4 regions of the Brevibacillus composti genome follow, and region 2 is predicted to be linked to each of the others. Evidence: riboswitches for the same ligand, from Rfam matches in the RefSeq annotation. Region 2 holds a riboswitch; each other region holds the start of a gene.
What was found. A riboswitch is a leader RNA that binds a small molecule or an ion and turns the genes downstream of it on or off. The one in region 2 is predicted to bind S-adenosylmethionine.
Positions count from the first base shown of each region.

Region 1: linked by a shared signal. The riboswitch ahead of JD108_RS21240 (BMP family lipoprotein) and the one ahead of metH (methionine synthase) in region 2 are both predicted to bind S-adenosylmethionine.
Region 3: linked by a shared signal. The riboswitch ahead of JD108_RS04270 (2,3-diketo-5-methylthiopentyl-1-phosphate enolase) and the one ahead of metH (methionine synthase) in region 2 are both predicted to bind S-adenosylmethionine.
Region 4: linked by a shared signal. The riboswitch ahead of JD108_RS09000 (homoserine dehydrogenase) and the one ahead of metH (methionine synthase) in region 2 are both predicted to bind S-adenosylmethionine.

Region 1 covers NZ_CP066308.1:4,263,092-4,266,992, reverse strand. Annotated here, with positions in the region: gene JD108_RS21250 (NAD(P)/FAD-dependent oxidoreductase) at 1-567, shown strand, start outside; gene JD108_RS21245 (methyl-accepting chemotaxis protein) at 762-2,240, shown strand; SAM riboswitch class I at 2,322-2,436, shown strand; gene JD108_RS21240 (BMP family lipoprotein) at 2,603-3,634, shown strand; gene JD108_RS21235 (ABC transporter ATP-binding protein) at 3,720-3,901, shown strand, end outside.
Region 2 covers NZ_CP066308.1:2,677,171-2,681,071, forward strand. Annotated here, with positions in the region: gene metH (methionine synthase) at 1-2,309, opposite strand, end outside; SAM riboswitch class I at 2,411-2,511, opposite strand; gene JD108_RS13685 (YjcZ family sporulation protein) at 2,711-2,815, shown strand; gene JD108_RS13690 (effector binding domain-containing protein) at 2,954-3,841, shown strand.
Region 3 covers NZ_CP066308.1:826,470-830,370, forward strand. Annotated here, with positions in the region: gene JD108_RS04265 (2-hydroxy-3-keto-5-methylthiopentenyl-1-phosphate phosphatase) at 1-467, opposite strand, end outside; gene JD108_RS04270 (2,3-diketo-5-methylthiopentyl-1-phosphate enolase) at 464-1,678, opposite strand; SAM riboswitch class I at 1,767-1,919, opposite strand; SAM riboswitch class I at 2,142-2,286, shown strand; gene mtnK (S-methyl-5-thioribose kinase) at 2,441-3,670, shown strand; gene mtnA (S-methyl-5-thioribose-1-phosphate isomerase) at 3,667-3,901, shown strand, end outside.
Region 4 covers NZ_CP066308.1:1,730,952-1,734,852, forward strand. Annotated here, with positions in the region: gene JD108_RS08985 (branched-chain amino acid ABC transporter permease) at 1-240, shown strand, start outside; gene JD108_RS08990 (branched-chain amino acid ABC transporter permease) at 240-1,268, shown strand; gene JD108_RS08995 (alpha/beta fold hydrolase) at 1,275-2,057, shown strand; SAM riboswitch class I at 2,158-2,268, shown strand; SAM riboswitch class I at 2,347-2,459, shown strand; gene JD108_RS09000 (homoserine dehydrogenase) at 2,546-3,802, shown strand; gene glpK (glycerol kinase GlpK) at 3,825-3,901, shown strand, end outside.

The DNA.
Region 1 (3,901 bases), 1.6 Mb from region 2:
GTCGAAAACCACAGCGGTGTGATGGCAGCCAACGGGCATTCCTATCAAGACCCGGCGCTCGGCTCCCAGAACACCAACTTTGCCCTGCTTGTCTCGCACAAATTTACCGAGCCGTTTGACAAACCGAATGAATATGCCCGCGAAATCTGCAAACGGGCGAACGACCTTTCAAACGGCGGTGTCATCGTCCAAAAATACGGCGATATTCTGCGCGGCCGCCGCTCCACCGAGTCTCGCATCCGCGAAGGGTTTTTGGAGCCTACGCTGAAAGAAGCCGTACCGGGTGATTTGGGACTGGTGCTCCCGTACAACACGATGAAAAGCCTGATCGAGATGATGGAAGCGCTGGACAAAGTAACGCCGGGGATCGCTTCCGAGCATACGCTCTTCTACGGCGTAGAGGCGAAATTCTACTCCGCCCGTCCGAAACTGACAGAGGAGTTCGAGACGGAAATCAAGGGGCTGTATTGCGGCGGCGACGGTGCGGGCATTACCCGCGGACTGGCACAGGCCGGAGCAGCCGGCGTGTGGATTGCGCGCAATATGATCAAAAAATGGATGGCATAGGCGATCGCCATAGGTTTGCCCCGAGGATGTCCCGTTATGATGGTAACGGGGCATTTTCTTTTCCCGTTTGGGCCAGTCGGGAAGCGGAACTTTTTTCACACATTTTTACAATCTTCGTAGTTCTTTCGACTATTTACAGTCTATAATGACAGAAGATACATTTTCCCAGTAAGACAGGTTACGAGGGGGTACATATGATTCGATTGATTCGCAACACCTTAACGAACAAGGAAGGCTTCATGATCTTTATTCTCTGGAATCATCTCTGGATTGCCGGGTGGATTGGACACCAGCTCAATGTGAACTTTTGGCAGCTGACCTCCTTGGGGTTGCTGGTTACTCTCATCGTTTCTCCGTTGTACTTCATCCGCAAGGACAGTCGCATCATACGCTATCTGGTAGCGGTGGGACTTCTCTACTATTCGATCGCATTTGACCACTTCACCCCTTATCAGGAAATCTCGTTCCTCGCTTTTATCGTCCTGGGCTTTTTAGCGGCGTACCTTGACTGGAAATTGATCGTCTTCGCGGGTGTCGCACAGGTCGCGGCAACTGCGGTCGGGTTTTATACCGGGTATTACCACTTGTTTGACGGAAACTTTACGGAAGTGAATCTGTTGCTGCGGATCGTCATGTTTATTTTGATGATTGCAGGCTTGGCTTATCTCTGCCTGGCCGGACAAGCCTCTCTCTCCATCGCCGAAAAGGCCAGACGCGTCGCGGAAGAGAAAGAACACCGCCTCACCGAGCTGCTGCGGGATATCAAGCTGGTGACGGAGCAGGTCGAGCGCACCTCCGAGCATGTGCATGAACATGCCGAGACGACCAAACGCAATACGGACGACATGATGATCGCGTTTAAAGAAGTGGCGACAGGCATGGAATCGCAGGCCAATTCTACGGTCAAAATCGAGGAGGAAGTGCAGTCCATCGACCAGGAAATTGTCACGGTCCATGAGCAGGCGGCCACGATGAAAGCAGAAGCCGATCAGAACAGCCGCCGCCTGGCCGAAAGCATCAGCATGATGAATGAGCTGTCGGGGCAGATGGAGCAAATCGTGCAGGCCGTGCATGTCGCCTCTTCGACCATCCGCGAGCTGAACAAACAGGCCAACCGGGTAGAGGAGATCGTGGAGACGATCAATCAGATCGCTACGCAGACCAATTTGCTCGCCTTGAATGCGGCGATTGAGTCGGCCCGGGCCGGCGAGCATGGACGCGGCTTCGCCGTTGTGGCGGACGAAGTGCGGAAACTGGCGGAACAAAGCGCTACCGCCACACAAGAGATCGCGGAAATTTTGCAGTCTTTGCACCAGGAGAGCGAAAATGCCGTCAAGCATATGAGTACGGGCGAAGTTTCGGTGGAGAAGGGCCAAGCACTGGCCGTAGAGACCGTCGCTTCCATCGAGACGGTGCGTTCGGGGATGGAGTCGTTCCTGGAGGCCGTGGAGCACGTCCGCACCAGCATGGATCGCGTGAAAATGCGTTCCGGGGAAGTGGCCGCCGAGATGTCTACCATTACGGCCGTCACCGAGGAATCGGTTGCCAATTTGGAAGAGTTGTTCGCCACCGCAGAAAATCAGCACCAAAAAGTGCGGGAGATCACCGAGGAAATCGGCGAGCTGACGGCCCTTTCCGCGAAATTGAAGCAATCGTTCCAAAGCCAATCCTAAACTTTCGCAATCGGAAAAAAAGAATTGCAATTTCGTTTTGTTCTGCTAGAATGAATTCATCCAAGTGAATAGTTTCACCTTACCTTATCAAGAGCGGCGGAGGGACTGGCCCGATGAAGCCCGGCAACCTATGTACATGATGTGTACAGATAGGTGCCAATTCCTGCAGAACCTATGGGGTTTTGACAGATGAGGAAGAGGTTGGCGATATACGGCAAACTCTTCCTTCGGGAAGAGTTTTTTTCATAGGCGGGCGGATGCGGTAAGCGGAGGCTATTCCCTGGGGAGACTTGGTGCCAGCCGAGTTTTTCAAATAGAAACAAAATACGAAATGATCTGTAGGAATAGGAGAGAAGGACATCATGAAAAAACTGCTTTTGGCTTTGACGACATTTGCACTACTTGCAGCGGGCTGCTCGTCTGGAGGCTCCGCCCCCGAAGACAAAGGACAGGCGCAGGCAGGCGGACAGGAAGCTCCGAAAAAACGCGTCGCTCTGGTGCTGCCCGAGAAAATCGGGGTAAACCCGTTCTTTCAGCAAATGGACGACGGCGCGAAAAAAGCGGCGGCGGAATTCGGCGTAGAAGTGAAGACCATTGAATCGACGGACCACGGAGCGATCGAGGAGAATATCCGCGTAGCAGTGGCCGAGCAGTACGATCTGATCATCACCTCCTCCTTTGAAGCGGAGGACGCGCTGAAAAAAGTGGCGACGGAAAATCCGGACCGCACTTTTGCCATCATCGATACTCAAGTGGACCTGCCAAATGTGCGCAGCGTCATGTTCCGCGAGCAAGAAGCTGCTTATCTGGTGGGAGCCGCGGCTGGATTGGCTACCAAGACCAATAAGGTGGGCATCGTGGCCGCGATGGACATTCCGATTTTGAAAAAGTGGACGGACGGCTTCCAGGAAGGGCTGAAGGCCACCAATCCCAATGTGGAAGTGCAAATCAACTACGTCGGCAGCTTCAGTGACCCGGCAAAAGCGAAGGAGCTGGCTCTCCTGCAAGCGTCGAAGGGAGCCGACTTTATCTACGGGGCAGCGGCAGTAGGGGATCTCGGCGTATTCGAAGCCGCCAAGGAAAAAGGCTTCTACACCTCCGGCCAGGACGTTGACCGCACCAGCATCGACCCTGAGCACATCGTCCTGTCTCAATTGAAGGGGACCGATTCCGCCGTGTATGAAACGGTCAAAGCCTTTGTCGAGGGCAGCCTTGAGCCAGGTGCCGTAGCCTACGGACTGAAGGAAAACGGCGTGGGTGTCACCTATGTCACCCATGAGAGCGCGACTCCGCTGAATTCGTTCATCGGCGAGGAGGTCGTGGCCAAGGTAAAAGCGATCAAGGATGAGATCGTAGCCGGCACACGCACCGTGACGGATCCGCTGAAACAATAAGAACCCGTTCTATACGGAAACCGACTGCACTCCTGTAGTCGGTTTCCTGCTCTACGCAGAGGAAAAGGAAAAAGGAGGGAAACCTGTGACATACCGACTGGAGATGCGGAGCATGACGAAGCGGTACGGGGATTTCACCGCCAACGACAACGTATCCTTCACGCTAAAAGAAGGGGAAGTCCATGCCATCGTCGGCGAAAACGGCGCGGGCAAAACGACATTGATGCGCATGCTCTACGGCATGGAGCAGCCGACATCGGGAGAGAT
Region 2 (3,901 bases):
ACCAACAGTCCGGAGAGGCCGATCGCATCCGGCTTCTCTTCGCGGCAGGCGGCGATCAGCTGCTCCGGCGGCACCTTGATGCCGAGATTGACCACTTCGTAGCCGTTGTTGGACAAGATGATTTCCACCAGGTTTTTGCCGATGTCATGCACATCCCCTTTTACCGTAGCCAGCAGGATTTTCCCTTTGGCGGCCGATTCCGTTTTTTCCATAAACGGTTCCAGGAACGATACAGACGCTTTCATCACTTCCGCGCTCTGCAGCACCTCTGCGACGATCAGCTGGTTGGCGTTAAACAGCCGGCCCACTTCCTCCATCCCGCTCATCAGCGGCCCGTTGATAATTTCCAGCGGCGCGTATTTGTCGAGAGCCAGCTTGAGGTCATCGATCAGCCCGTCCTTGGAGCCTTCGACGACGTAGCGCGCCAGCCGCTCCTCCAGCGTGAGCGAAGATACTTCGATGCCTGTCTCCTTTTTCTTTTGCCGGTAAAATTCGGTGAAAGCCGCCAGTGTCTCGTCTGTCGTATCGAACAGGAGGGCTTCTGCCAGCTTTTTCTCCTCTTCGGGAATGGAGGCGTAGCGCTCCAGCTTTTCCGTGTTGACGATGGCGTAATCCAAGCCAGCCAGCGTCGTGTGATAGATAAAGACGGCGTTGAGGACTTCCCGTCCTGCCGCCGGAAGGCCAAAGGAGACGTTGCTGACGCCGAGGATCGTCTTGCACTCCGGCATCGCCTCCTTGATCAGGCGGATGCCCTCCACAGTGGCTTTGGCGGAGCCGATATACTGCTCATCTCCGGTCCCCACCGGGAAGACCAGGGGGTCAAAAATAATGTCCCGCGGGTTCACGCCGTACTGGTTCACCAGCAGATCATAGGAGCGTTTCGCCACCTCCAGCTTTCGCTCGGCGGTGACGGCCATGCCGGTTTCGTCGATGGTCCCGACGACGACAGCGGCCCCGTATTTATGGATCAGCGGCACGACCTGTTCGAAACGCTCCAGGCCGTCCTCCAGATTGATCGAGTTGAGGATCGCTTTTCCCTGGGAATACTTGAGGCCCAGCTCCATGACTTTAGCGTCGGTGGAGTCGATCATCAGCGGCGCTTTTACCTTCTTGACGACAAACTGCAAGAACTTCTCCATGTCGGCGTACTCGTCGCGATCCGGGTCGGCCAGGCAGATGTCGATCACATGGGCGCCCCGCTTCACCTGAGCCCGCGCGATGTCGGACGCTTCTTCATAGTGGCCGCCTGCGATCAGCTCGCGGAATTTGCGCGACCCGATGACGTTTGTCCGTTCTCCGACGAGGAGCGGCCGGTTGTCCTGCTCCACGTAGACCACATCGATCCCCGATACAGCGCTGACCTCGGCTTGCTGCGGCCTACGCGGGGTCACATCCCGCAGGGCCTCCGCCATCGCCCGGATATGCTCGGGGGTCGTGCCGCAACAGCCTCCCGCGACATTGAGCCAGCCCTGCTCCGCAAACGCCTTGATCTTGGACGCCAGCCCCTGCGGTGTCTCATGGTAATGGCCGTTTTCATCCGGAAGCCCCGCATTGGGATAGCAGCTCACTCCGCACTCGGCCAGCCCGGACAGCGTCCGAATGTGGTCGCGCATGAATTCCGGTCCTGTCGCGCAATTGAGGCCAATCGTGATCGGCTTCAGATGCTCCAGCGAGACGTAGAAGGCCTCGATGTTCTGACCGGCCAAGGTGGTTCCCATCGGCTCAATCGTGCCGGAAAGCATCACCGGCACCTCTCTCCCCAATACCTCGAATGCTTTCCGAATCCCGATGCCTCCTGCCTTGACGTTCAGCGTGTCCTGGGAGGTCTCCAGCAGCAAGACGTCCACATCGCCGAGCAGCAGTCCCTTGGCCTGGCGGTAGTAGGACTCCACCAGATCATCAAAGGTGACGCCGCCTGTCAGCGAGAGCGTCTTGGTCGTCGGCCCCATCGCCCCTGCGACAAAACGCGGCCACTCCGGCGTCGAGTAGGCATCCGCCGCTTCGCGCGCCAGCTTGGCTGCCGCGATATTGATCTCCAGGTCCTTGTCCGCCACGTCGTACTCGGCGAGAACGATGGAAGTCGCCCCGAAGGTGTTGGTCTCGATGATATCGGCGCCTGCCTCCAGGTACTTCTCATGGATAGAGCGAATCACATCCGGACGCGTCAGGTTCAACAGCTCGTTACAGCCGTCGTACGCATCTCCCCCGAAATCCTCCGCTGTCAGATTGGCTTGCTGCAGCATGGTCCCCATCGCGCCGTCCAGTATCAGAATTTTTCGGTAAAGTTGTTCACGAAAATTTGTTTTCATGGTTAACTCCCTCTCTACAGGCTGCTATTGAAGTACAAAAAAAATCCTCTCCTGTGCAGAAGAGGATTTTGTCCGCGAATAGATTAAACGCCCGACACATCCTCTTATCTTTCAAAGCACAGGGCTTTGCTGGAATTGGCACCTGAAAAATCCGGTTGCCGAGGCTTCATTGGGCCAGTCCCTCTGCCTCTCTGGATAAGAGATGTTGCTTTGCTATTCGATTCATTCCAGTTATTGCAATGTTTGAAAGTTATCTTAACACCCCCCCTCCTCTGCGTCAATGAGGAAAATGCCATTCTTTTTCTTGGCATCGCCCATATTTGCCATCCCTAGTCATCCGCCCACACGATTCCCCGCATTCGTGTATAGACTAAAACATAACGGAAAGGAGGAAAACAAACATGAGTACATCCTATTGCGGAAACAACTTCTTTGACGACAACTTCGCCCTGGTGCTCGTTCTGTTTATCCTGCTGGTCATCGTAGGGTGCAGCTGCGACAACTAAGGGGACTGCTTGAGGAAGAAGCCTGGATAATGCCGGGCTTCTTTTTTCGTTTTTCCCGCAAAGAGCACAAAAAATCAAAAAAATGCCGGCTCTTCCCTGTACAATAGGGGTATCAACTATTGGGAGAAAGGTGAACGCATGGATACATTTGAAAGAATTCAGGCAGCCATTGAGCATATCGAAGAGAATTTGCAGGAAGAGCTGCCGATCACCGAAATCTCGGCCAAAGCCTGTTTTTCCGCCTTTCATTTTCAGCGGTTGTTTCAGGCCATCACCGGTTTTTCGGTGCAGGAATACATTCGCAAGAGAAGGCTGTCCGAGGCTGCCGTGCTGTTGAAGGAGACCCAGAAAAACGTGCTGGAGATCGCCGTTGGCTATCAATACGGTTCGCAAGAGGCCTTTACCCGCGCCTTCGAAGCCTGTTTTGGCGTCACGCCCGCCAAATACCGGAGAGCCGCCACGCCGCTTCCCTTGCAAAAAAAGATGAACTTTTTTGCCTATCAAAAAAAGGAAAAGGGGACCTTATCCGTGAACAAACCGACCATCGTGGAATGGAATGCCATCGACATCATCGGCTACCGCTATCAGACCAACCTGCGCCATGAACAATACCTCGCCGACATTCCCCAGTTCTATGCCGATTTTGGCAGCAAGCAGTACTTCCAGCACATTCCCCACAAGACCGCCCCGGATATGGCTTACGGCATCTCCTGCGACTTCCGGGATGACGGCGGATTTTCCTTTATCGTGGGGGAAGAGGTAAACGCCGCCTTGCTGGACGCTGAGCCGACCCGCGCGCTCCCCGAGGGCTTCGTCCATTTTCAACTGCCCCCCGGGAAATACGCCGAATTCAAAGTGAGCGGCGGATTCGAGCAGCCACAGCATGTTCGCTCCTACATCTACGGTATCTGGCTGCCCATTTCCAACTACGAACGGAGAGAAGGACCCGACTTCGAAATCACCGATGTGGTGAACTCCTCCTATCCCGATCTGATCAAAATGAAAATCTACATACCGGTAGATTGAGCAAATTGTCATCTCCATCCCCTTTTGCTATGATGAGACCGAAGCCAAGCAAAAGGAGCG
Region 3 (3,901 bases), 1.9 Mb from region 2:
CGGCGAATCACGGTCGTTTTGCACATGCCGCAGCGATTGTCGCAATGTTCGTCGCAGGCATGGGGCCAGGTGATCGTAATTCTCGGGCCGCTAAAGTCACTGCCGTTGCAGTAAATGGGTACATCCAGCCCAAACGGAGCGAGAATCGGCTCTACAAAAAAGTCGATCCCGCCGCTGGTGACAAGCAGCTCGATGCCCTCTTCCCGGCAAAAGCGGACGAACTCTTCAAACCCGGGGCGGATAGCCGCTTCGGCCACGATGAAGTCGATGATCTCCTGTTTCTTGGCGGAGGGGATGAGCTGGAACAGTTTCCCGACTCCCTCCTGTATGGAGATTTTCTGGGTCAGAATCTGTTCGATCAGCTCCTCCCGCTCCGGGGGAGCAAACCGGCGCATAATGGCGACGATATTGTCTTTTTCCGTAATCGTTCCGTCAAAATCACAAAACAGCACGAGGGATTTGCTCACCGGCCCGCCCCCCATTTCTGCAGGGCCGCTGCCAGCTCCGCCGATTCCGCCGCCGCTTCTTCCAGGGTGCGGCCGGCGACCACCGCATCGATCGCTGCCACAAAGGCGCGGGCGCCCGCCGTCGCGCCGCCGGGGTGGCCGTGAATCCCGCCGCCTGCGTTGACGACCTGATTCAGGCCGAAATCTTCGTACAGCTGCGGCACCAGACCGGGATGGATGCCCGCAGACGGTACCGGAAAGGACTGGCGAAGGCTCCCGCTCGGCTCGGTCAGATGCTGGGAGAGCTGCAGCGCCTCCGCTTTGTTCAGGGCGACATTGCCGTATGGCGAAGGAAACAGTACCAGATCCGCTCCGGCCAGGCGCATCAGCTTGCCGAGGAGCAGCGGCGTGGCGATGCCGTAGTCCGGCGAAGGATAGAAGGCTCCGGCCAGTGCTGGATGGGCCATGATCGGCACTTGTACATCAGGGTCTGCAGCCAGGCGGTGCAGGGCGTCGTAGCCAAAGGCGAGGACGTTGAACAAAAGGCAGTCCGCCCCAGCCTCCACCGCACGTTTTGCGCGGTCGTTCAGCTCGTGAACAGGTCCAGTCAGGTTCGCCGCATAGATGACCGGTTTGCCGGTCTCCGCTTCGGTCTGGCGGGCGATTTGTTTAAAGGCGGAAATCCGCTCGAGAAAAGGAGCCCGATCATCGGCAAAGAAAATTTCGTCATCCTTTACCAGATCGACGCCGCCCAGGGCTTGTGCGCGGAACTGCGTCTTCAGATCGTCAAAAGGGAGTCCCAGGCAGGATTTGAAGATGCTCATCAAGAGCGGACGGCCATGGGCCCCAAGGCGCTCGCGCAGTCCGGCAATGCCGTATTTCGGCCCGGGAAAAGCGGAGAGAAACGAGTCCGGGAATTGAACGTCGACCAGCTTGATTTTGCCGTCCATGGACAGCTTCCCGAAGATGCCGGTCAAGAGGGACGGGATGTCTTTTGTAAAGTTGCGAAGCGGATAACTGACCGTAATCAGTCCGCGGCTCTCGCCGTTGTCCAAAGTGTCCAGCGTCTGGCTGCCGACCGCTTCGCCCAGGTAGGGCTTCAGCTCCTCCTGCTTGGCAGCGGGCAGGTCAGTCCAGCTCCCGACCGTCATGCCGACGGCGATCGCTTCCGCCTTTTTCTGCAAGTCTTTGGCCTGAGTGAGATAGGTGACGAGGATGCGTTGCTCGCTCAATGAGGGACCCTCCTTTTGCTCTCAAGACAGATAAAAAGCCTCCCCATCGTGGAGGGGAGGCGGTTCGTTCCGTAAACGTGTTCGTCTCCTCTCATCTCTCGGTTTAGAGTCGAAACACGGATCATACGCCGCAGGGTTCGACTCTTACCGTTGGAATTAGCACCGTTTCGCCACCCGAAATAGGTGAGCGCCGGTTGCCGGGCATCATTGGGCCAGTCCCTCAGCCAGCTCGCGATAAGAGTTTGAATGAATCCTATGAGTTTTGTCTTGCGATACCCCTAATGATATGACGTTCGTTTTCGGGAGTCAACCCTTGTTTTGGCGGGGAAGCCGGTTTGTCTGGCACGGTATAAAGGCTGGCCGATGTTGCTCGCGTTGTCTTAAAGATCATCATCAAAAAGTGTTGACAGCGATGGAGAGGCGCGTGTATGATTCAAACTAATCAAAACTGCATACGTTGGATACCTTATCCAGAGAAGGTGGAGGGACTGGCCCGATGATACCCGGCAACCGACATACGCTGGCCTCAGCAGACGCTGAAGGCGGATGACTAGCGATGTGCACGGTGCTAATTCCAGCAGAAGCAAAAGTATTCTGGAAGATAAGGGGGAGACACACGCTTGCTGCGTACGGTTGCGACCTCTTTTCTTCGGGAAAAGAGGTCTTTTTGATGTTCGCCGGGCCCTGATGCCCGTGTTGTTTTGGCGGAAGCATACCCTTTTAGGAAATAGACGAAATGATAACGGAGAGGAGCAATCTATCATGGCGTATCGTGCGTTGAGCGAGCAAGAGGCAGTGCAGTATGTAAAAGAATTGCCCGGTCTGTTCGAACCGGGAGCCGAGCTGACATCCCGGGAGATTGGCGACGGCAACCTCAATCTGGTTTTCCACATCCGGGAGGAAGCGACAGGGAAAAGCGTGATCGTCAAGCAGGCGCTGCCGTACGCCCGCGTCGTGGGGGAATCCTGGCCGCTGACGCTGGACCGCGCCCGCATCGAAAGCGAAGCGCTGCGGATTCAGTACAAGCATGTGCCTGACCTGGTGCCGGAGGTGTACCACTATGATGCCGAGCTGGCCCTGACCGTCATGGAGGATCTGAGCGATCACGTCTTGATGAGAAAAGGGTTGATCGAAGGGGAGCGCTACCCTCACTTTGCCAAGCACATCGGACGGTTCATGGCGCATACGCTCTTTTACACATCGGATCTGGGTGCCCATCCCTACGAGAAAAAAACGCTCGTCGGAACATTCTTGAATCCGGAATTATGCAAAATTACGGAAGATCTGGTCTTTACCGATCCGTATGAGGATGCCCCGACCAACAACTTCAACCCGCTGATCCGCAAAGAGGTGGAGGCGATCTGGAATCACAAGCCGCTCAAGCTGGAAATCGCCAAGCTGAAGTACGATTTCCTCACGCGGGCGGAAGCCTTGCTTCATGGCGACCTGCACACTGGCAGCATTTTCGTCACGAAACAATCGACGAAGGTAATCGACCCGGAATTCGCCTACTACGGTCCCATCGGATTTGACATCGGCGCGGTGATTGCCAATCTGCTCCTGAATTACGCGGCCCAGCATGGGTTGGAGCCTGACGCAGGAAAGCGGGAATCCTACCGCGAATACCTCTTGACAACCGTTGAGGATGTCTGGAATGAGTTCGTTTCCCAGTTCGTCCAGCTCTGGCATAAGCAGGCGAAAGAGCGGAGCGCCCATGTCGAGGGACTCTGGCAAAGCTATGTCAAACGGTTGATTGCCGACACGGCCGGGTTTGCGGGCTGCAAAATTCTGCGCCGGGTGATCGGACTTGCGGGAGTGGCGGATTTGAACACTATCCAGGACGACCAGACGAGAGCCGAAGCCGAACGTTTGGCCCTGTTGATCGGCCAGGAGCTGATCCTGAAGCGGAGCGGCATCGAAGAATCGACAGATATGACAGACATCGTGCGGCAGGCAACCGCACGATATGATCAGGAGGCAGCGACAGTATGACGATTTCCCAAGAAACATTTGCGCCGGTAAAGTGGGAGGGGGATGCTCTCCTCCTGTTGGACCAGACGCGTTTGCCCGTAGAAACGATCTTTTTGACGCTAAACACCCCCGAAGAGGTATGGGCGGCGATTCGCCATCTGCAAGTGCGCGGTGCTCCTGCGATCGGCATGGCCGCCGCATACGGACTCTACCTCGGCGTGAGAGGCAGCCAGGCTGCCGATGTGCAGGCTT
Region 4 (3,901 bases), 950 kb from region 2:
CCCTATTCCGGTGTCATTCACGCGGAAATCGGAATGGATTATGGCATTCTTGCCTTCATCGTCGTCGTCATCGGCGGCATGGGCAGCATTGGCGGATCGGCGCTTGCCGCTATTCTGGTCGGCGTGCTGGGGGCGTATATGGCCTATTATGTGCCCAGTTTGTCTCTTGCTGTAAATATGCTGCTGATGGTCGGCGTCCTGATGTTTCGACCTACGGGCCTGTTAGGGGGGAAGGGATAATGCTGCGGACAAACTTGCTGTCCTTCTCGCGCCTGGCGATGGCCGTGGCGGTTGCGATACTCGTTTTGTTTCCGTTTTTGAGCGACTCGCGGAGCGCGCTGATCTTGCTCACGCAAATTTTTATTTATGCCGTATTTGCGATGAGTTACGACATCCTGCTCGGGTATACGGGAATCATCTCCTTTGGCCATGCGATGTTCTTCGGTATAGGCGCATACACGACCGCCATCATGATGAGCCGATGGGAGGAATCGGTTGTTGTCTTTCTCGTCGCGCAGGCGGTCGTGCTGATCCTGACTGGCATTGTCAGTTATTTGATCGGGGCTCTTTCGCTGCGGCTGAAAAGCCACTACTACGCCATGCTGACGCTAGCCTTCGCCGGCTTGTTCTACGTGCTTGCAGAGAAATGGCGCAGCGTAACGAAGGGGAACGACGGATTTCCTTTTCAGATTCCAGACCTGTTTCGTGACCGCTTGGTTTTTTACTTTGTCGCGCTGGCCTTTATGCTGGTGACGTTGTACGCCTTGAAACGGTTTACGGAATCTCCGGTAGGAAAAGTGCTGCAGGCCATCCGGGAAAACGAGCAGCGGACAGAGTCGCTCGGCTACCAGGTTATCCACTACAAGATCATTGCCAGCATCGTGGCAGGAGTGGTTGCCGGTCTCAGCGGATCGATGTACGCGGTTACGCTGCGCTTTGTCAATACGGCGGTCTTTTCCACAAACGTGACGCTTGACGCGCTGTTGATGACGATTATCGGCGGGGTCGGTACCCTGTACGGGGGGATCATCGGGTCGGCGCTGATTTTGCTGGCGCATGCGGGCTTAACCGATCTTGCCAAGGTTCACTGGATTTTTGAGCGGTGGATGATTTTCTTTGGGGCCGTGTATATTCTCGCTGTCATGTTTTTCCCGCAGGGGATCATCGGCGGCATGAAAAACTGGCTGTCAAAACGGAGAAAAAGCATGGAGGAAAAGAAGCCTGACAACGCCCAAGAAAGAATGCGGTACGTATCAGAAGAGGAGTGAAGCTGATTGGCAAAGGGCGCCATTTCGCTGCGCTACGTCCTGGAGGGAACAGGCCATGATGTGGTATTGATTCATGGATTGGGCCAAAGGCTGGAAGATTGGGATGTGCAAAAAGAGGCGTTGGTCAACAATGGGTACCGTGTATTGACCTTTGATTTGAGAGGACATGGCGAGTCGGAATGGACCGCGGAAGAGGTGAATATCCGGACCTATGCGCATGACCTGAACCGGTTGTTGTGTCAGTTGTCGATTGATAGGGCGCATCTGGTTGGGCTGTCCATGGGAGGCGCCATCGCGCAAATGTTTTATCGGGACTTTCCGGAAAAGGTTCAGACGCTTGTTCTCGCCGCCACATTTTCCTACTTTCCCGAAAATATGAAACAGTCCAGCTTGGAGAGCCGACTCTCTTACATCGATCAGGGGAAAATGGAAGAGTTGGCTGAGTTGATTGCGAGACGGTCGTTTACCGAGAATGCTCCGATCGAGTTGATCGAGAACATGAAAAAGACCATCGCTGATAATCATCTTGCCGCTTACAGAGGCTCCATGATCGCCTCCATAAATGCGGACAGCAGAGAGTATTTGGCAGAAATCGAAGTGCCTGTTCTCATCATCGTGGGAGAGGGAGACCTGACAACTCCCCTGGCATGCAGCCAGTATCTGCACCAGCATATAAAAAACTCCCGCTTGGTGGTAATACCCGAAGCACGGCATATGCTAACGCAGGAACGACCGGACTCATTCAATCGGGAGCTGCTGCAATTTTTGCGTGAAATGCGTGAACGATGACAGCATGTCGGTATCCCTCTCAGCGCCGGATCCCGATTGATCATGTTCTTGACGTGTTTCATGGAATTCTTTACAATGAAAGCGAAACAGGTTACCACCATTCTTATCCAGAGAGGCAGAGGGACTGGCCCGATGAAGCCCGGCAACCGTCGCGTTCGCGCGACAAGGTGCCAATTCCTGCAAGACGATTTGTCGTCTTGGCAGATAAGAAGCGAGAGCATGTGCGTATGTAAAGCCGGCCTTCTTCTTGTCTGAAGAGGGTTTTTTTATTACCAAAAAATATACAGCTTTCTTATCCAGAGAGGCGGAGGGACTGGCCCGATGAAGCCCGGCAACCGTCACGTTCAGCGTGACAAGGTGCCAATTCCTGCAGGACGCTTGAAGTGTCCTGAAAGATAAGAAGGAGGCCCCCGTCTCTACACAAGCCTTCTTCTGCGGAAGAGGGCTTTTCCGCTTTCTGGGTCTGAAAGAAAAAGGAGTGTTTGGCGATGAGTACGGGTGTGGTAAAGGTTGGGTTGCTGGGTGTCGGAACAGTAGGCGGCGGGGTGTTGAAGACCATTCGTTCGCAGCAGCAGAAGCTCTCCGAGCGGCTGGGCCGCCGTGTCGAGGTGGTCAAGGCGCTGGTCCGGGATACGGATAAGCAGCGGGCGGTGCAGATCGACCGCGATCTGGTCACCACCTCGTTTGAGGACGTGCTGGACGCAGAGGTGGACATCGTCGTGGAGGTGATGGGCGGAGTAGATCCGGCCTATGACTATGTGCGGGCCTTGATGGAAAAGGGCTGTCATATCGTGACGGCAAACAAGGAGCTGCTCGCCAAGCGAGGGGCCGAACTGGTCGAGCTGGCCAACCGCCACCACGTGCAGCTCGCCTATGAGGCGAGTGTCGCGGGCGGGATCCCCATCCTGGGGGTGCTCCGCCAATTCCTGCGGACGAATGAGATCACCTCAGTCAGCGGGATATTAAACGGTACGACCAACTACATCCTGACGCAGATGGAGCAGCATCAGCTTCCGTATGAGGTGGCGCTGAAGCAGGCGCAGGAGCTGGGATATGCCGAGGCGGACCCGACCTCTGATGTGGAAGGCTGGGACGCTCTCTACAAGTCCTACATCCTCGCCCAGCTCGTGTACGGTGAGTCCCTGCCGCTGCATGCGGCCGAGCGGAAGGGGATTGACTCTCTGCATCTCGGACAGCTGGCGCTCGCACAGGAGCTGGGCTATCGAATCAAGCTGCTGGCCCGGGCCTCCCGGACAGAGGGGGCGATCCAACTGTCTGTCAGCCCGACGCTGCTGCCGCTGGATCATCCGCTTGCCCAGGTGCAGGATGCCTACAATGCCGTGCAGGTATCGGGAAACATCGTTGGCGATCTCCTGTTCATGGGAAAAGGGGCAGGAGAGCTGCCTACCGCAAGCGCGGTTGTGGAAGACCTGGCCTTTTTGCTGACACAGCGCTTCACGCCCCACCCGATCTGGCAGGAGCGGCAGGCAGACAAGGTCCGTCCACAGGAACAAAAGTGGAGCTTCTGTTATCTGGAGAGCGAAGGCTCACAAGGGTCGCCGGACCAGATCCTGCATTTTTTGGATCGGGCAGGAGTTGAGGTAGTCAAGCAGCGAATTCAGTATGATTGGGCAAATGTCCTGCGCATCGGCCTCGTCGCAAGCGGGTTTACCGATGAGCATGGAGAGCTGTTGCACCGCGATTTTGGCATCCGTGCAGATGTATTTCCCGTACTGGCTCCCTGAGGTGAGAGAAAGGAGGACGCAGATGGAAAAAAAGGTTGTGCTGGCGATTGACCAGGGGACGACCAGCTCGAGGGCCATCCTGTTTGACCGGCAAGGCAG